Regions from separate parts of the Kitasatospora sp. NBC_00315 genome, predicted to be linked through region 1. Evidence: riboswitches for the same ligand, from Rfam matches in the RefSeq annotation. Region 1 holds a riboswitch; each other region holds the start of a gene.
What was found. A riboswitch is a leader RNA that binds a small molecule or an ion and turns the genes downstream of it on or off. The one in region 1 is predicted to bind cyclic di-AMP.
Positions count from the first base shown of each region.

Region 2: another riboswitch for cyclic di-AMP. It lies ahead of OG823_RS13795 (transglycosylase family protein); the one in region 1 lies ahead of OG823_RS06335 (glycosyl hydrolase family 28-related protein).
Region 3: another riboswitch for cyclic di-AMP. It lies ahead of OG823_RS15520 (M23 family metallopeptidase); the one in region 1 lies ahead of OG823_RS06335 (glycosyl hydrolase family 28-related protein).
Region 4: another riboswitch for cyclic di-AMP. It lies ahead of OG823_RS05000 (peptidoglycan DD-metalloendopeptidase family protein); the one in region 1 lies ahead of OG823_RS06335 (glycosyl hydrolase family 28-related protein).

Region 1 covers NZ_CP108025.1:1,516,332-1,520,915, reverse strand. The annotation lists gene OG823_RS06345 (hypothetical protein) at 1-272, shown strand, start outside; gene OG823_RS06340 (GNAT family N-acetyltransferase) at 284-1,360, shown strand; gene OG823_RS06335 (glycosyl hydrolase family 28-related protein) at 1,410-2,909, opposite strand; cyclic di-AMP (ydaO/yuaA leader) riboswitch at 2,913-3,081, opposite strand; gene ribA (GTP cyclohydrolase II) at 3,201-3,836, opposite strand; gene OG823_RS06325 (VOC family protein) at 4,067-4,584, shown strand, end outside.
Region 2 covers NZ_CP108025.1:3,438,053-3,442,636, forward strand. The annotation lists gene eno (phosphopyruvate hydratase) at 1-1,187, opposite strand, end outside; gene OG823_RS13795 (transglycosylase family protein) at 1,476-2,336, opposite strand; cyclic di-AMP (ydaO/yuaA leader) riboswitch at 2,342-2,511, opposite strand; gene OG823_RS13800 (cytochrome P450) at 2,722-4,029, opposite strand; gene OG823_RS13805 (SDR family NAD(P)-dependent oxidoreductase) at 4,175-4,584, shown strand, end outside.
Region 3 covers NZ_CP108025.1:3,824,843-3,829,426, forward strand. The annotation lists gene OG823_RS15510 (GNAT family N-acetyltransferase) at 1-47, opposite strand, end outside; gene OG823_RS15515 (hypothetical protein) at 82-1,020, shown strand; gene OG823_RS15520 (M23 family metallopeptidase) at 1,069-1,776, opposite strand; cyclic di-AMP (ydaO/yuaA leader) riboswitch at 1,945-2,106, opposite strand; gene OG823_RS15525 (YiaA/YiaB family inner membrane protein) at 2,343-2,633, shown strand; gene OG823_RS15530 (alpha/beta fold hydrolase) at 2,832-3,653, shown strand; gene OG823_RS15535 (TetR-like C-terminal domain-containing protein) at 3,688-4,257, shown strand; gene OG823_RS15540 (PP2C family protein-serine/threonine phosphatase) at 4,378-4,584, shown strand, end outside.
Region 4 covers NZ_CP108025.1:1,184,230-1,188,813, forward strand. The annotation lists gene OG823_RS04995 (DHA2 family efflux MFS transporter permease subunit) at 1-1,186, shown strand, start outside; gene OG823_RS05000 (peptidoglycan DD-metalloendopeptidase family protein) at 1,380-2,432, opposite strand; cyclic di-AMP (ydaO/yuaA leader) riboswitch at 2,436-2,614, opposite strand; gene OG823_RS05005 (MFS transporter) at 2,918-4,462, shown strand; gene purB (adenylosuccinate lyase) at 4,481-4,584, opposite strand, start outside.

The DNA of each region.
Region 1 (4,584 bases):
CCGCCGCCGAGGCCGGCACATGGTCCTCCGTGCGGTGGGTGGCGGCCGTCGCGGACCGCAGCGGATTCGCCCTCGCCGGGGAGAGCGCGGGCCCCCAGGTGAGCGCCTACCACCCCGGGACCATGGACGCGGTGGCGCGCCAGCTGTCGTCCTGCGGCCTGCGGGGGCTGATGTGGGCCTTCGACGCCGACCTCCACCACCACGCGACGCCGGGCGCCTCGCTCGGCGACTACGCCGCGCTCGCCGCCCGGCTGGGCGGGGCGCACCCATGAAGGTGACCGACATGACGACCACGACCGTCCGTCCCGACGAACTCACCGCCGCCGAACTGGCGGGCTGGCGGCAGATGCAGCTCCGCGACGACTCCCTGACGAGTCCCTTCCTCTCGCCGGAGTTCGCGCTCGCCGTCGGACGGCGGCGCCCGGCCGCACGGGTGGCGGTGCTCTGCGACGGCTCCGGGCCGGCCGCCTACTTCCCGTTCGAGCGCCGCGCCCTCGGGATCGGCAAGCCGATCGGAGCCGGGTTCTGCGACTGCCAGGGGCTGGTGCACCGCCGCGGACTGGACTGGGACCCGGTCTCGCTGCTGGCGGACTGCGGGCTCAGGGTCTGGGAGTTCGACCACCTCGTCGCCGGCCAGACGGCCTTCGAGGCCAACGGAGTGCACCGCGCGGCCTCTCCCGTCATCGACGTCGGCGACGGCTACCAGGCGTACGCCGCCCGGCTCGGCGGGCACTCGGCGAAGCTCCTCCACCGGGTGCGGGGCAAGGGGGCCCGGCTGGAGCGGGAGACCGGCCCGCTGCGCTTCGTCTTCGACGAGCGCGATCCCGCGATGCTGCGGACGCTGGCCGCCTGGAAGACGGCGCAGTGCCTGGCCAAGGGCCGCCGGGACGTCTTCGCCCAGCCGGGGCTGCTGTCGGTGGTCCGGGAGCTGGCCGACTCACGGGCCGAGGGCTGCGCCGGCGTCCTGTCGGTGCTGTACGCGGGCGGCCGGCCCGTCTCGATGCTCTACTCGCTGCGCGCCCGGCATCTGCTCTCGTCCTGGCTGCCGGTCTACGACGCCGCGCTGGCGCGCCACTCCCCGGGGCTGCTGCTCTATCTCCACCTGCTGGAGGCCGCCGCCGGCCTGGGGCTGCGGCGGATCGACCTCGGCAAGGGGCACGACCGGTACAAGGAGTCACTGAAGACCGGCGACGTCATGGTGGCGCAGGGCCGGGTGGAGCGCGGCACGGCCCTGCCGGCGCTGCGGCGCTGGCAGGTGGCCTCGCTCGACCGGACCAAAGCGGTGGTGAGCGCGAACCCCGGGCTGCGGCGGTTGGCACTGGGCGCGGTGGGCCTGGTCGAGCGGCGCACCGCGCACTGACCCCCGTGCAGGGGCGGGCGGGGCGCCGGTGCGCCCCGCCCGCCGGAGATCAGCAGGTCTTGTTGTCGGAGACCACGTTGTTGCCACCGGAGACGACCGACATGGGCGGGGTGCCCGCGTGGCACGTCGTGTTGTACGTCACCGTCATGGCGCTGGGGACGTTCGAGGCCACGGAGGGCGCGGCGAAGTACCAGATCGCCTTGCCGCCGGACGGGAAGGAGCCCTTCGCGCCGGTGCCGGGCACGAGGTCGCGGATCGTGTTGCCGGCGGCCGCCGACCCACCGACGACCACGTCGTGCACCCGTCCGGTCTGGTTGTCGTACCAGCCCGTCCGGATGCCCTCGGTGGAGCCCCAGAACTCGTTGTTGCGGATGGTGATGTTGTAGATGTCGCCGTTGCCCGCGGCCAACTGCATGCCGTTGCCGTTGTTGCCACCGCGCACGGTGTTGTCCGCGTAGGTGACGTCGTGGGTCGGGGCGCTGGTCATGGTGTGCGCGACGAGGCCGTCGTCGCCGTCGGTGTTGCCGTTGAACCGCTGGTCGACGGTGTTGCCGAGCACGTACCCGAAGGTGGAGGACAGCACGTGGATGCCGTCCAGCTGGTCGTACTTGCCGGTCGTGGTGACCTGGGTGCTGCTGTGCTGGACGCAGAACCGGGTGCTGCCGACCGCGGCGATGGAGTACGAGGCCGGGTTGGTCGTGGCCACCCCGCTCACCACGGCGTTGGTGGAGTTGCGCACGTCGATCAGGTAGGCCGCGAGCCGGCCGGACAGGTTGAACTGATCCAGCACGTCACCGCTCTGATCGGCCTTCAGGTCGGCGATCGTCACGTTGCTCGCGCCGTGCGTGGTCACCACCGGGTAGCCGCCGTCGGGGCCGGAGGTCTTCAGGAAGGACGGGCCCGCCTTGAGGGTGGTCGCGCCGGAGCCCGCACCCTTGAGCGCCACGTTGCTCTTCAGCTGGAGGTGCCCGTTGGTCAGGAAGGTGCCCGCGGGCAGGGTGACGACGCCGCCCCCGGCGGCGGACGCGTCGTCGATGGCCTTCTGGATGGCGGTGTAGCTGTCCGTGGAGCCGTTGCCGACCGCGTTGTACGGCGCCTTGGAGGCGTCGCGGACGGCGGTGGCGGTGGCGCCGGTGTACGGGCAGCCGATGCCGGAGGCCCCGACGGCGGGCGAGGCGCTCGGCGAGGCGGTGGGCGAGGCGGTGGGCGATGCGGTCGCCGTCGCTGTCGCCGTGGCCGTCGGCGTGCCGGAGGCGCCGGCCGAGGGGGTCGGGCTCGTCGTCGCGGTCGGTGCGGCCGTCGCCGTGGGGGTGGCCGTGGGAGTGGCCGTGGGCTTCGGGGCCGGCGTGGGTGTCGGCGTCGGGGTCGCGCTCGGCGCGGCCGTGGGAGCGGGCGTCGGCGTGGGGGACGCGGTGGGCGTGGGCCTGGGGGCGGGTCGCTTCCACCAGGCGGCGCCGTACGCCTGGGCGCCGGTGGTGCCGACCAGGGGCAGGATGAACAGGCCGGCCGCGGTGATCGCGGCCAACCCGGGCTTGGAAATCATGGGCATGACAGAACCTCGCGACGCCTACGAGGTGAGCTGTCGGATTCGGACCGTGAGGTAGCCCGGCCGCCTGTGGTGCGGCTTCACCCCAAGTCGTGCCCACGACCGCACGGATGCGGAGCGGGTACGACGACTTACCTGGTTCCCCCGCTCCCGTCCGATGCTCGGAAGACCGCTATCCGGTGGACGGGACTAGGCGTACCGGGTGCGTGTCCGCTCCAGCGGACGCCCGAAGGCTAGACAACTTTGCCGGAACATCACAAGTCGCTGTGCCGCGGGTCACACGCGCGCTCCCGCTCAGGCGCCGACCGGGAGCAGCTCGATGCCGTGGCCGAGGGTGAGAGCGGTGCCGCCCGCCTTGGTGCGCAGGTAGTGGACGTTGCTGTCGGAGAGGTGCACTCCGGTGGGCACCCGCTCGGCGACCTCGATGCCCAGGTCGGCCAGCTGGCCGGCCTTGTCCGGGTTGTTGCTGAGCAGCTGGACCCGGGTGGCGCCGAGCGCGCTGAGCATCTGCGCGGCGGCGGTGTAGTCGCGCCCGTCCTCGGGCAGACCGAGCGCGGTGTTGGCCTGGTAGGTGTCCAGGCCCGAGTCCTGAAGGGCGTAGGCGTCCAGCTTGTTGTAGAGGCCGATGCCGCGGCCCTCCTGACGGAGGTAGAGCAGGTAGCCGCCGGCCGTGCTGATCCGCTCGACCGACTCGCGCAGCTGCGGGCCGCAGTCGCAGCGGTCGGAGCCGAACACGTCACCGGTGAGGCACTCGGAGTGCAGTCGCACCAGCGGGGTGCCGCGTACCTCGCCGAGGGCGAGCGCCAGGTGCTCGGCGCCGTCGGCCAGGCCGTGGAAGGTGAAGACCTGGGCGTCGGCGCGGTAGCCGTCCGGGAAGGTCAACGGGATGCGCACGCTTGAGCGCACGGTGGCGGTTTCGTACTGCGGCATGCCGAGGCCTCCGGGGCTGTGGTGGACGGGACGGAATCGAACCGCTGGGCAGGATGTTGGCCGAACCGGTGAGAAGGCCGACCGTACCCTGTAGTTCCAATTTGAACAACTCCCCTTTCTCCGCCGCCGCGCCCCGTTCGGCCGATCAGGCCCGGGCCGCCGCGGTGGCGCCGCCGCATGCTGTGGGAAGGCATGCCGGTCTCCCGGCAGCACCGGAAGGGACAGCACGGATGAAGATCACCAGCGTGACCGTCGGGGCGCCCAGCTGGGCCGAGGTCGCCACCTCGGACCCGGCCGCCGCCAAGGCCTTCTACGGCGAACTCTTCGGCTGGCGCGCGGAGACCGACCCGCGCCCCGAGGCCGGCGGCTACACCGTGATGCACCTGGGCGACGCCCCGGCGGCCGGGCTCAGCCCGCTCTACGGCCCGGAGCAGCAGACCGCCTGGACGGTCTCCTTCGCCACCCGGGACGCCGACGCCACCGTCGCGAGGATCACCGGGGCCGGCGGCCGGGTGCTGATGGAGCCCATGGAGGTGCTCGACGTCGGCCGGTTCGCGGTGGTCGCCGACCCGGCCGGCGCGGTGTTCGCGCTCTGGCAGGCCCGGACGTTCTCCGGCGCGGGCGTCTTCAACGACCCGGGTGCGCTCGGCTGGGCCGAACTGCTCACCCGGGACGTCGAAGGGGCCAGGGTCTTCTACCCCGAGGTCTTCGGCTGGACGGTGAGCGCGGGCGAGTCGTACACCCAGTG
Region 2 (4,584 bases), 1.9 Mb from region 1:
ACGCGCTCGGAGCGGGCCGGGGCGCCGGTCTTGATCTGGCCGCAGTTGGTGGCGACGGCGAGGTCCGCGATGGTGACGTCCTCGGTCTCACCGGAGCGGTGCGACATCATGCAGCGGTAGCCGTTGCGCTGGGCCAGCTCGACGGCGTCCAGGGTCTCGGTGAGCGAGCCGATCTGGTTGACCTTCACCAGCAGCGCGTTGGCGGTGCCGGTCTCGATGCCGCGGGCGAGGCGGGTCGGGTTGGTGACGAACAGGTCGTCGCCGACCAGCTGGACCTTGTCACCGAGCTTGACGGTCATGGCCTTCCAGCCGTCCCAGTCCTGCTCGTCCAGCGGGTCCTCGATGGAGACCAGCGGGTAGGCGGCGACCAGCTCGGCGTAGTAGTCGATGAGCTCGGCCGAGGAAAGGCCCTTGCCCTCGAACTGGTAGGCGCCGTCCTTGTAGAACTCGGAGGCGGCGACGTCGAGCGCCAGCGCGACGTCCTTGCCGGGCACGTAGCCGGCCTTCTTGATGGCCTCGACGATGAGGTCGAGCGCCTCGCGGTTGCTCTCCAGGTTCGGGGCGAAGCCGCCCTCGTCGCCGAGGCCGGTGGAGAGGCCGCGCTCCTTCAGGACGCCCTTGAGCGTGTGGTAGACCTCGACGCCCCAGCGGACGGCCTCGGAGAAGGACTCCGCGCCGATCGGAGCGATCATGAACTCCTGGATGTCGACGTTGGAGTCCGCGTGCGAGCCGCCGTTGAGGATGTTCATCATCGGGACGGGCAGGACGTGCGCGTTCGGGCCGCCGAGGTAGCGGAACAGCGGCAGGTCCGAGGCCTCGGAGGCGGCGTGCGCGACGGCCAGCGAGACGCCCAGGATGGCGTTGGCGCCGAGCGAGGACTTGTCCGGGGTGGCGTCCAGGTCGAGCATGGCCTGGTCGATCAGGCGCTGCTCGGTGGCGTCGTAGCCGACCAGCTCCGGGCCGATCTGCTCGATGACGGCCAGAACGGCCTTCTCCACGCCCTTGCCGAAGTAGCGGTTCTTGTCACCGTCACGCAGCTCCAGCGCCTCGAAAGCACCGGTCGAGGCGCCCGAGGGGACAGCGGCACGGCCGGTGCTGCCGTCGTCGAGACCGACCTCGACCTCGACCGTGGGGTTGCCACGCGAGTCGAGAATCTCACGGGCTACGACGACATCAATGGACGGCACGAGGCATCTCCTAGCGGAAGCAGGTACCCGCAAACTGTTGTGGTGTCTGCGGATGATTGCGGAGTCGTTACGACCAGAGCCTAACCGCAAGGGCTCGCTGGGCCACGTCGGCCCGGGTCCCGTCTCAGGGTGTGGCCCGGCTACCCGTCAGTAGTTCACCTGGATGCCGCGCGGGATGCACCCAGAGCAGAACGAAGGGGGCCGTACCGGATATGTACGACCGCCGCACCCGCCTCTCGGGCGGCCCGCCCGGCCCGGGCCCGCGCGCGGGCGGGCCCGGACCGGGGGTCAGGCCCGCCCGAGATCCAGGACCTGACCCGGCACGATGAGGTCCGGGTCGCCGCCGACGACCGGACGGTTGCCGTCGTACAGCGCGCTCCAGCCGCCGGCCACGCCCTGGCCGCCGGCGATGGAACCGAGGGTGTCGCCGCTCTGCACGGTGTAGCTCCGGCCGCCGGTGACGGGAGCGGTGGCCGTGGCGGCCGCGGCCTGCGGGGCGGCCTGCGCGGCGGCGCCCGCGTACTGGTCGTAGACGCTGCGGTGGCTGGTCCAGTACCAGTCGCCGTTGTCCTGGTACCAGAAGACCCGGGCGTCCGCGTCCCAGCCCGTACGGCCGGTGAAGTCGGGGTTCCGGTCGGCCGTGTCGTCCGACCGGTCCGCCCCCGGCGGCGCGGCGGCCGAGCGGGAGTCGGCCGAGCGGGAGTCGGCCGAGGACTCCGCGGAGGAGGACTCGGTGACGGAGTCGGAGGTGTCGGCCTGGGCGGCCGGGCCGCCCTTGCGCAGGCCGGCCTTGCCCGAGCAGACCGGCCAGGCGCCGGGCCCCTGCGCGGCGAGCACCTTCTCCGCGACCGAGATCTGCTGCCCCTTACTGGCCCGGTGCGCCTGTGGGGCGTACTGGCCGCCGCCGTAGGCCTTCCAGGTGCTCTGACTGAACTGCAGCCCGCCGTAGTACCCGTTGCCGGTGTTGATGCTCCAGTTCCCGCCGCTCTCGCACTGGGCCACCTTGTCCCAGATGGTGACGGGGGCCGCGTGGGCGCCGGTGGCGGTGAGGAGCGGCATCGAGAGGCCGATGCCGGCCACGCCCGCCACGGCGATGACCTTCTCGGTCCGGGTACGACGACGGTGACGACCGTTACCAACGAACAGCATGAGGATGTCCCTCTCCGCACGCCTGCGAGGTGAGCTGTCGGGTTCGGACCGGGAGGTGGCCCGGCCGCCGGTCGCAGGAACGATCCTGCTAGGGCGGCTTCACCCCAAGCCGTGGGGAACGGCAGAAAAACCTGGGTCCCCCGCCCCTGCCCGAGGGTCTGGTCGGTTTCCCGGAGGCGCGGCGGGCAGGACTCGGCGTTCCGCGCACGGGGCTCGCAGCTGCGAACTGCAGGGAGAGTAGACAGATCCTCAGATCAATCACAAGCTCATATCGCTCACATCACGCGGAAATTACGACAAGCATTGGATCGTCTACAAACCACACCCATATGTACGGATTGATACGCCTTCTGACCGCCCATGACCGGTTCTGTCCGACACGCCGTCAGGGCGAGTCGACCGGATCCGACGCCTTCTCCGGCGTGAATTCGATCGGCAGTTCCCGCAGTCCGCGCATGATCAGGCCACCGCGCCAGCGCAGATCGGCCGGATCCGCCGCGAGGCGCAGATCGGGCAGCCGGGTCAGCAGCGTCGCCAGCGCGGCCTGCCCCTCCAGTCGGGCCAGCGGGGCGCCGATGCAGTAGTGGATGCCGTGACCGAACCCCAGGTGCGGGTTGTCCTTGCGGGCGAGGTCGAGCGTGTTCTCGTCGGCGAACCGGGCCGGGTCGCGGTCGGCCGCCGCCAGCACCACCAGCACCGGATCACCCACCGGGATGTCCACCCCGCCGATGGCCAGCGGCTCGGTGGCGAACCGCCAGGTGGCCAGCTCCACCGGACCGTCGTAGCGGAGCAGCTCCTCGATCCCGGTCTCCAGCAGCCCGCGCTCGCCACGCGCGAGGGAGCCCTGGAGCAGATCGAGCTGCCCCGGGTTCCGGAACAGCGCGTACATGCCGTTGCCGATCAGGTTGATCGTCGTCTCGAATCCCGCGAAGAGGAGGACGAAGCACATCGCCGCGGCCTCGTTCTCGGTGAGGTGCTCCCCGTGGTCGCTCGCCCGGATCAGATCGGAGATCAGGTCGTCCCCGAGATCGGCCCGCTTGCGGTGGATCAGCTCCAGCAGGTACGCCCGGATCCGCTTCACCGCCCTGGCCACCCCGCCGCGCGGGCCGCCGCCGTGCCGGATCATCATCGCGGCCCAGTCGCGGAAGTCGTCCTGGTCCTCCGGAGGAACCCCCAGCAGGTCGCAGATCGCGTAGATGGGGAGGGGGAAGGCGAACTCGTGGATCAGATCGGCCGATCCGCGCGCCGCGAAGGAGTCGAGCAGGCGGTCGGTCAGCTGCTGGACCCTCGGTCCGAACTCGGCCACCCGGCGCGGGGTGAACGCCTTGGAGACCAGTCGGCGCAACCGGGTGTGGTCCGGCGGGTCGATGTTGAGCAGGTGCGTCATGAGGTCCGCCTGCCGCTCCCCCGGAATGCCCACCCGGCCCGTGCGGTGCGCCTGCTCGCTGTGATGGGCGGGATTCTTGGAGAGCCGGCCGTCGGCCAACGCCTGTCGGGCGTCCGCGTACCGGGTGACCAGCCAGGCCTCCACCCCGCTGGGGAGGGTCGTGCGGTGCACGGGGGCGTGCTCGCGCAACCACGCGTAAGCGGGGTACGGATCGGCGGCGAACTCCCACGTGAACAGGGGCGGCTGGGCGGGCGCCCCACCGGAGCGCTGCGGTTCGGGCTGGTCGGTGTGCGGCTGAACAGGCATGTCCCGACGGTATCCGGTGGGCCGAAGGCGTGAGCCTGGTCACCTGATGGGTAATCCCTGTCGCAGAGGGTCGTGACGTGCCTAGGATCCTCCGACATGTCTTTGGTGGGCGCCGTGCGGTGTCGCCCACAGGGAGGAGCGCACCGTGCGGGTAACCGGGGCAGTGGTGGTCATCGCGGTACTGAGGGGCGGCTCGGGGGCCGACCTGGCCCGCCGGTTCACGGCCGCCGGAGCCGCCGGGGTGCTCATCGCCGACGAGGACCCCAACCACGCCGAGGACCTCGCCGCCGAACTCGACCGTCCGGGCTGCCCGGTCGTCGGGGTGTGCGGCGACATCCGGCGCCCGAGCGACGTCGCCGCCCTGGTCGACACCGCCGAGAAGCACCTCGGCCCGATCGACCTCTTCTGCGTGTCCGGCCCGGGCGGCGAGCGGATCGTCCCGCTCGCCGACCTCCCCCACCACCTCGGCCGGCTCGCCGAACTGCTCGCCCTGGTCGGCGAGGCGATCGGCGAGGTCGTCCCGCAGCAGCGCCGCGCCGCCGAGGACGAGCCCGC
Region 3 (4,584 bases), 2.3 Mb from region 1:
AACTCGCGGATGGACAGACGCGGGCCGGTGAGCTGTACGGGGACCATGTCGGACAACGGTACAGCGGCTACCGTTCGTCACATGAACCACGATGACCTGCGGCTCGTCCCGCGGACCCGGTCCGCCGAACTGCTCGCCTGGGCGGCGGCCGAGGGCCGCGAACCGGTGGCCGAGGGCCCGCTGCGGGTGGTGCTGACGCTGCTGGAGCTCGGCGGCGCCAGGCTGCACGACGGCTGGCCGGAGCTGACCTCGGCCCTGCTGGAGCAGCTGCTGTACGAGCGGCTCCACCTGTACGTCCAGCCGGCCCCGGACGAGGACCCGCTCGCGTACGGGGCGGCGGTGCTGCTGCTGATCGAGCACCAGCGGGCCGTCAAGCGGCTGAACGCCAAGCGCCGGGAGCGGCTGCGGGCGGAGGCCGAGTGGCAGGGCGAGGTGGCGGCCGGGCTGCTGCGCCGGGCGGACCTGGTGACCTGGCCCCGGCTGTACACGCTGCTGCTGCGCGCGGACGGCGTGGACGACCGGGATCCGGCGGCGGTGCGCGCCTGGCTGGACGGCTTCCGCGAGCTGGCGCAGGAGGACCGCGCGTCGGCGTACCGGGCGCTGGAGGAGGCGGGCGTCCTGGACCGGGTGGACGGCGACGGTGGCTGGGGTCCGGCCCGGATGCTGGCGATCGGGATGGCCACCGACGGCGGGCGGCTGCTGCTGGAGGACGGGCTGACCCGGCGCAGCTACCGCAACCTGGCCGGGCTGACCGCACTCGGGCTGCCGATGCCGCCGGAGCTGGCGGGCGATCCGGCGGACTTCGAGGCGGCGGTCGTCGCGCGGGCCCTGGAGCTGCTGGGCGGCTGGACGGTGCCGGGGCTCGCCGAGCTGCTGGTCACGCAGTACCCGGACCTGGCGCCCGAACCGGGCCAGGAGGAGATCGACGCGTACCTGGCGACCCTGCCGGCCGAGGACGCGTACCCGCAGGACGGCTTCCCCCAGGACGGCCTCCCGCAGGAGCAGGACGCCGGGGAGTGAACGGCGCCCGGCCCCGGCCCCGCGCGGGGCCGGGGCCGGGACGGTCCGTCAGGGGTTGAGGCCGCGCTGCTGGAACCAGGCCTCCGGGTCGACCGGAGCGCCGCCGTCGGGGCGCACCTCGACGTGCAGGTGCGGGCCGGTGACGTTGCCGGTGGCGCCGACCTTGCCGATCTGCTGACCCGGGACGACCTTGCCCGAGGTCTTGAGGATCGAGGAGAGGTGGCAGTACCAGATCTCGGTGCCGTCGGGCAGCGTCTGGATGATCCGGTAGCCGTACGAGCCGGACCAGCCGGCCGAGGTGATGCTGCCGGAGCCGACCGCGTACACCGGGGTGCCGGTGGAGGCGGCGAAGTCGAGGCCGGTGTGCAGGTGTGCCCAGTACGAGGCGCTCTGCCCGTAGTGCGCGGACAGGTGGTAGTCGTGGACCGGCAGCTGGACGGCGTCGAGCTCGGCCCGCTCCGCGGCCGCGGCGGCCTGCTCGGCCTCGTGCTGCTGCGCGGCGCGCTTGGTCTCGGCCACCTGGGCGGCCACCACCCGGGCGCTCTCGTCGGCGGCGGTGCGCTGACTGTCGGCCTGCTGCTGGATCCGGGCGGCGAGCGCCAGTCCGGGGTCGGCCGAGAGTGCCGGCGCCTCGTCGGGCGTGCTGACGGCCGGTGCGGCGGCGGGGGTCGCGGAGGCGAAACCGGTGGCGCCGAGGGTGGCGGCCATCGCGGTGACACCGAGCAGCGGGGCCGTCCCACGGGTCTGACGGGGCATCCGGTGCCGGTTGCTGTCGGCCGACTGCGAGGCCGCGGCCCCACCGCCCGGGGAGTCCCCGTACGCACCGGCGTAGGCCGGCGGCCCGGGCTCTTCGAGCAGCTGGGTTCCGGCCGCGGAGCCGGGAGGGTATGCCGGAGAGTGCGTCGACGCCACGGAGGCGCGCTCCTTTCCTTCCTTCGCGCCTACCGGGTTAGCTGACGGGTTCGGAGCAGGAAGGTCTCCTACGGCCGGGCCTGGGCCTGGCCGATTCACCCCAAGGAACGGTGGTTCCCCGGCTCCCGGACGCACCCCGCAGGGCCCGTCGTCGGGATTAGGCGCAGGCGCACGGTGCCGTCTGGTCACGGCGTTGCCGACCGCGCTGCGTTATCAAACGTTAATCCTAGGCAGCTCTGATTCCAAGCCGTCCGAGGATGTGAGTCACCATCAGTGTGGGCGGAATGGGCGTTTTGGCATGGTTGCCTTCCGGTGCCACTACGGATCGTGAGCATGTGTCAACGAACCGCTGCCCAATTTTGAGTACACGTACTCATGTGCGCGGCATGGCGCGCGGCCATCCTGACCGCATGACCTCATCGATGCAGTCGCGCACCACGGCGGCGTACCACGTCCAGGCCGTGCTGTCCTTCGCCATCGCCGCCACCGCCCTCGCGGTCGGGATCGCCTATCTCCCGGTCGGCACGTGGACCCGGGCCTTCCTGGCGGTCGGCCTGCTGTACACCGTGACGTCCGCCTTCACGCTGGCCAAGGTGATCCGGGACCGCCAGGAGAACACCGAGATCGTCACCCGGGTCGACCAGGCCCGGCTGGAGAAGCTGCTGGCCGAGCACGACCCGTTCAAGGTCGACGGGATCTGAGCCCGGCGGGGGCGGGGCGTGCGCCGCCCGCCGCCCCTGCGGCGGCCCCCCTCCCGCCGTCGGCCCGGACCACGGCATCCCCCGCCGTCGGACGGCACGACCTCGCGAACGCCGCTTGACGGCTAAGGCTATTAGCCTTAGCTTTATGGCTATCGGCAGCACGCCGACAGCACGGCCCACAGGCCAAGGAGGCCCGCGATGTCCAGCACCGACGCACTCGCCACCCGTTACCTCGACGTCCCCGGCGGCCGGCTCGGGTACGACGACACCGGGCACGGCACCGGCACCACCGTCCTGCTGCTGCCCGGCATGCTGGTCTCCCGCAGCATCTACCGGGACCTGCGCCCGCTGCTGGCCGCGGCCGGCCACCGGGTCGTCACGATGGACCTGCGCGGCTTCGGCGACGCCTCGATCGCCTGGGACGACTACTCCCCGGCCGCGATCGCCACCGACGCCCTCGCCCTGCTCGACCACCTCGGCATCGGGCGCGCCGTGCTGGTCGGCCACTCGTACACCGGCGCCACCGTGGTCAGGGCGGCCGGGCTGGCCCCCGAGCGGGTCGCCGGGATCGCCCTGCTGAGCGCGTTCATCGAGGGCCCCCCGGCGAACGCCTTCCAGAAGGCGCTGATGAAGACCGTCGGAGCGCTCTGGCTGCGCTTCCCCAGCACCTGGGGCACCTACCAGCGCTTCGCCTTCCCCACCAAGCCCGCCGGCTTCGAGGAGCACCGGACCGGCGTGGTGGCCGCCCTGCGGACCCCCGGCCGCAAGCAGGCCACCCGGGGCCACCTCGGTGGGAACGCCGCGCCGGTCGGCTGGAGCACCGCCGTGACCTGCCCGGCGCTGGCCGTGATGGGCTCCGGGGACCCTGACTTCCCCAAGCCCGAACTGGTCGCCGACCACCAGGCCGCCGCGCTGAACGGCCGCAAGGTGATGATCGAGGGGGCCGGGCACTACCTGATGCTGGAGCGCCCGCAGACCACCGCCGACGCCCTCCTCGCCTTCCTCGGCGAGTCGGCGTAGTCCCCCGTTCGCCCCTTCCCCCACGGAGAACCCCTTGCCACGCGTCGGACTCACCCCGGAGGGCGTCGTCACGCACGCCCTCGACCTGATCGACGAGCAGGGCCCCGGGGCCCTGACCCTGGCCGCCGTCGCCGCCCGCGCCGGCGTCGCCACCCCCTCCCTCTACAAGCACGTCTCCGGCGGCCTCGCCGAGCTGCGCCGCCTGGTGGCGGTACGGATCACCGAGGAGCTCACCGCCGAGCTCGCGGCCGCGGCCGTCGGGCGCGGCGGCGACGCGGCGGTCGAGGCGGTGCTGCGCGCCTACCACGCGTACGCCACCGAGCACCCGCACCGGTACGCCTCGCTGCCGCAGGCGCCGCAGCTCGACGACGAACTGGCCGAAGCGGCGGCCGCCCTGGTCGGGGTGATCGTCGCGGTGCTGCGGGAGTACGGGCTGGAGGGCTCCGAGATCATCCACGCGGCCCGGACGGTGCGGGCGGTGGCGCACGGGTTCGCCTCGCTGTCGATCGCCGGCGCCTTCCAGCTGGCCGAGGACCCGGCGGTCACCCAGGCCCGGCTGATCGGCGTACTCACCGGCGGCCTGCAGTCCTGGCCCAGGTCCTGAACCGGCCGGGACGACGCGTCGCCCGCAGGGTCATACCAGGAGCAAACAGACGTATGGCACTAGATTGACTGATCCAACAGGTGGCCGGTGCACGCGGCCACCGAGCCCGGGGAGGTCGACGTGCGCGCACCCGAGGCGGCGGCGATACGCAGGCGCCGGAGGCCGCGCTGGGCTCGGGCCCTGACCCGGGGCCCCCTCGGCCGCTGGGCGAGCCGGCTGCTGGACGGCGACCAGGGCGCGGAGCGCGAGACCCTGCTCCTGCTGGTGACGCTGACGGCGCTGTTCGCCGCCCTGTCCGTCGCCCTGCCGGGCAGCTGGCCACCGTCC
Region 4 (4,584 bases), 330 kb from region 1:
CAGCTTCATCGTCGGCTTCGCGATGCTCGGTGCGATGACGTACCTGCCGACGTACCTTCAGTTCGTCGACGGCGTGTCGGCGACCGGTTCGGGTGTGCGGACGCTGCCGATGGTGGTCGGTCTGCTCGGCACCTCGATGGTGTCCGGGATCGTGGTGAGCCGCACCGGCCGGTACCGGATCTTCCCGATCCTCGGCACCGCCGTGATGGCGGTCGGCCTCTATCTGATGTCGACGATGGACCGCTCGACCGGGACGTGGCTGGAGTCCCTCTACATGTTCATCCTGGGGCTCGGCATCGGCCTGGCGATGCAGGTCCTCACCATCGCCGTCCAGAACACCGTCCCCTACCACGAACTGGGCACCGCGACCTCGGGCGTGACCTTCTTCCGTACGCTCGGCAGCTCGTTCGGCACGGCCGTCTTCGGCACCCTGTTCAACAACCGGCTCGGGCCCAACCTGGAGCAGGCCTTCGCCCAGTCGCCGGGGGTCCCGCCGGAGGCGGTCCAGAGCCCCGCGGGTCTGCGCGCGCTGCCCGAGGCGCAGGCGCTGCCGTTCATCGACGCGTACGCCGACACCATCAACTACGTCTTCCAGTGGGTGGTGCCGGTCGCCCTGGTCGGCTTCGTGGTCGCCTGGTTCCTCAAGGAGGTCCCCCTGCGCGACAGCGCCCGGGCCGGCGCCTCGGACATGGGCGAGGGCTTCGGGGCGCCCGACAGCGCGGACGCGGACAAGCAGCTGGAGCGGGCACTGGCCAACGTGCTGCGCCGGACCAAGGGCCGCCCCGAGGTCGGTCGGCGCCTGCTGGCCGACTCCGGCAGCGCGGCCGCGCCGGAGCAGGCGTGGATGCTCGGTCAGATCTACTGGCGCACCCGCCTGCAGGGCGGCGCCGTGCTGAGCGCGATCGCGGCGGCGCACCACATGCCCGAGGAGGTGCTGCGGCCCGCCGCCGAACGGACCCTGGGCGCCGGGTACGCCGAGAGCGACGGCGACCGGCTCACCCTCACGCCGGCGGGTCAGCGCGAGGTCGACCGGTTGGCCGAGGCCTGGCGGCGCTGGCTCGACCACCACCTGGACGACTGGGACGTCACCGACCCCACCGACCGCGCCCGTCTGGACCGCGCCGTCGAATCCATCGCGGCCCGCCTCTTCGAGGACGACCAGCACGACGAACGGGTGCCCGCCTGAGAACCGGCCGCCCGAGGCCGGGCGCCTTCGCCCCGGCCGGGGCGTCGAGGGGCCGGGCGCCGAGGGTGACCGATGGACGGCGGGTGCCCCGGAAACGCCGACTGGTCGGGCCCGCAGCGATGAGCGTTCGCTGCCGGCCCGACCGGTGTCATGCGTTACCGCGGTGGTACGGCCCGAGGGGCCGGACCGGGTGTCAGATGCTGACGCCGTGCGCGCGCAGGTACGCGATCGGGTCGATGTCCGAGCCGTACTCCGAGCCGGTGCGGATCTCGAAGTGCAGGTGCGGGCCGGTCACGTTGCCGGTCGCACCGGAGAGGCCGATCTGCTGACCGACGGTCACGGTCTGGCCGATCTTGACGCCGATCGAGGACAGGTGCGCGTACTGGGCGTACTTGCCGTCGGCGAGCTTGATCTCGACCTCGTTGCCGTAGGCGCCGCCGGGGCCGGCCTTGACCACGGTCCCGGCCGCGACGGCCTTCAGCGGGGTGCCGGTGGAGGCGACGAAGTCGGCGCCGGTGTGGTGGCCGCTGGCCCACATGGAGCCGGGCACGCCGTAGGCGGTACCCAGGTGCGGGTTGGCCACCGGGGCGGTGTAGCCGGAGGAGTTGCTGGTCACGGCGGCCTTGGGGGCGGCAGCGGTGGTGGTCGGCGCGGCGGCGGCGGGCTTCGGGGCCTGGGTGGCCTTCGGAGCCTGCGTCACCTTCGGAGCCGGGGCCGGGGTGGCCTTGGCGCTCGGGGCGGCCTTGGCGCTCGGGGCGGGCTTCGCGGCCGGCGCGGAGTCCTGCGAGACCTTGGGGGCCGCGGCGGCCGGGGCCTGGGCGGCGGCGGCCTTGCTGCCGACGACCAGCTTCTGGCCGGGGAAGATCAGGTTCGGGTTGGACCCGATGACCTGGCGGTTGCTGTCGTACAGGGCGTGCCACCCGCCGGTGACGTTCTGGGCGGCGGCGATCTTCGACAGGGTGTCCCCGCCGATGACCTTGTAGCTCACCTCGACGGCGGCGGCCGGAGCCGCGGCAGCGGCCGGAGCGGCGGCCGGGGCGGCGGTCTTCGCGGCGACGGCGACGGCGTCGGTGCTGGTGGCACCGGTCCAGGTGGCCGACTTCTGCTGGGACTTGGCGGCCGGCACCTCGTGGGCCTGGGCGCTGACGGCGGTCACCAGGGGGAGGGCGAAGACGGCGCCGGTCACGCCGGTGGCGATGCCGATGCGGGCGAGACGGCTGACACGGTTGTTTGCCTGTGCGGGCATGGGGTATTTCCTCTCCGACGCCTGCGAGGTGAGCTGTCGGGTTCGGGCTGGAGTTGCCCGGCCGCAAGCGCGGCTTCACCCCGAGCCGTCCCGGAATCCCGGGCCGGCGACTTACCTGTGGGTCCCCCACTCCTGCCGTGCAGAGTTCGTTCGAAGCCCCCGGGCAGCGGCAGGACTAGGCGTTCCACCCGGTGGGCCCACCCGGACATTGGCCGGGCGGTCGCTGAAGCAAAGCCCATCGGCCCGGGCAAATCAATCCCGATCACGTTTGGCACCGGAATTTCACGGGAATCCCAGGAAATTCAGTGACTCTCCGAATGATCGACTGTGCAGTACGTGCACAATCCAATTGCACTGCGCTACTGATCCACCGCCCTGCGGTCACTTTCTCGGCCCTGCGTCGGTGGCCGGACACGCTCGGCCACCACCCGGACGCGCCGCTGGTGACCCTTGTCACGCGGGCCCCGGAAGCGCAGGATCGAGCCGTGAGAACCGACGGCGCGGGCACCCTGGCACTCGGCACCGCACAAGGGCGCTGGGTGGTGCTGGCGACCGTCCTGGGCTCCAGCATGGCGATGCTCGACGGCACCGTCGTCAACGTCGCACTCCCCCGGATCGGCGCCGATCTCGGCGCCTCGCTCGCCGCCCTGCAGTGGACGCTCAACGCCTATCTGCTGAGCCTCGCCGGGCTGATCCTGCTCGGCGGGGCACTCGGCGACCGCTACGGACGGCGCCGGGTCTTCCTCATCGGCGTCGCCTGGTTCGCCGCGGCCTCGGCGCTGTGCGCGCTGGCACCGAACGTCGGTGTGCTGATCGCCGCGCGCGGCCTGCAGGGCATCGGCGGAGCCCTGCTCACCCCCGGCTCCCTCGCCATGCTCCAGGCGGTCTTCCGGCCCGACGACCGCTCGGCGGCGGTCGGGCTCTGGTCCGGGCTGGGCGGGGTGTCGGCGGCGGTCGGCCCCTTCCTCGGCGGCTGGCTGGTGGACGGGCCCGGCTGGCGGTGGATCTTCCTGCTCAACGTCCCGCTCGCCGCCGTGGTGCTGGCCGTGTCCCTGCGGCACGTCCCGGAGAGCCGGGACGAGAGCGCCACCGGCGGTTTCGACGTGCTCGGCGCCGTCCTCGCCGCGCTCGCCCTCGGCGGGGTGACCTACGCGCTGACGGCCGCGGGCGAGGGCCTCTCCCCCGCCGTCTGGATCTCCGGCGCGGCCGGACTGCTGCTCGGCGCCGCGTTCGTGGTCACCGAACGCCGGCGCGCGGCCCCGATGCTCCCGCCGGAGCTGTTCGCCTCGCGCCTGTTCACCTCGGTGAACCTGGTCACGCTCTGCGTGTACGCCGCCTTCAGCGGGGTGTTCTTCCTCCTGGTGGTCCAGCTGCAGACGGTCTCCGGTTTCACACCGCTGACCTCCGGCCTCGCGCTGCTGCCGATCACCGTGCTGATGCTGGCGCTCTCCTCGCGGGCCGGGCGGCTGGGCAAACGGATCGGCCCCCGGCTGCCGCTCGTCGCCGGTCCGATGATCTGCGCCGCGGGCGTCCTGCTGATGCTGCGGATCGGCGCCGGCGCCTCGTACTGGACGGACGTGCTGCCCGCCACCACCGTCATGGGCTGCGGGATGGTCCTGCTGGTGGCGCCGCTCACCGCGACCGTGCTGGCGGCGGTCGACGTGCGCCGGGCCGGCATCGCCAGCGGCGTCAACAACGCCGCCGCCCGCGCGGCCGGACTGCTCGCGGTGGCGGCGCTGCCGGCCCTCGTCGGCCTGAGCGGCGAGGCGTATCAGGTGCCCGCCGCGGTGGACTCGGCCTTCCGCAGCGCGATGGCGATCTGCGCCGGGCTCCTGGTCACCGGGGGCCTGGTGGCGCTGGCCACCGTCCGCGGCAACGTGCTGGCCCCGCAGGACCACCCGGTCGCCGAGCCGGACTGCGCCTGGACCTGCGGAACCACCGGACCGCCGATCGACCCCGGCCACGAGAAGCCGGCGCGGCGCCCCTCAACGCCCCAGGGTCCCGCCACCGGAACGGCGACGGGACCCTGAGCGGAGTCTGACCCAACGTCAGAGAATGTCACCGGGGGCGTACTTGGCGGCCTCCTGGTGCGCGGCCGCGACGGCCTCGACCCGGCGGACGACCTCGGCGACCTGCGCCCCGGCCGCCCCCG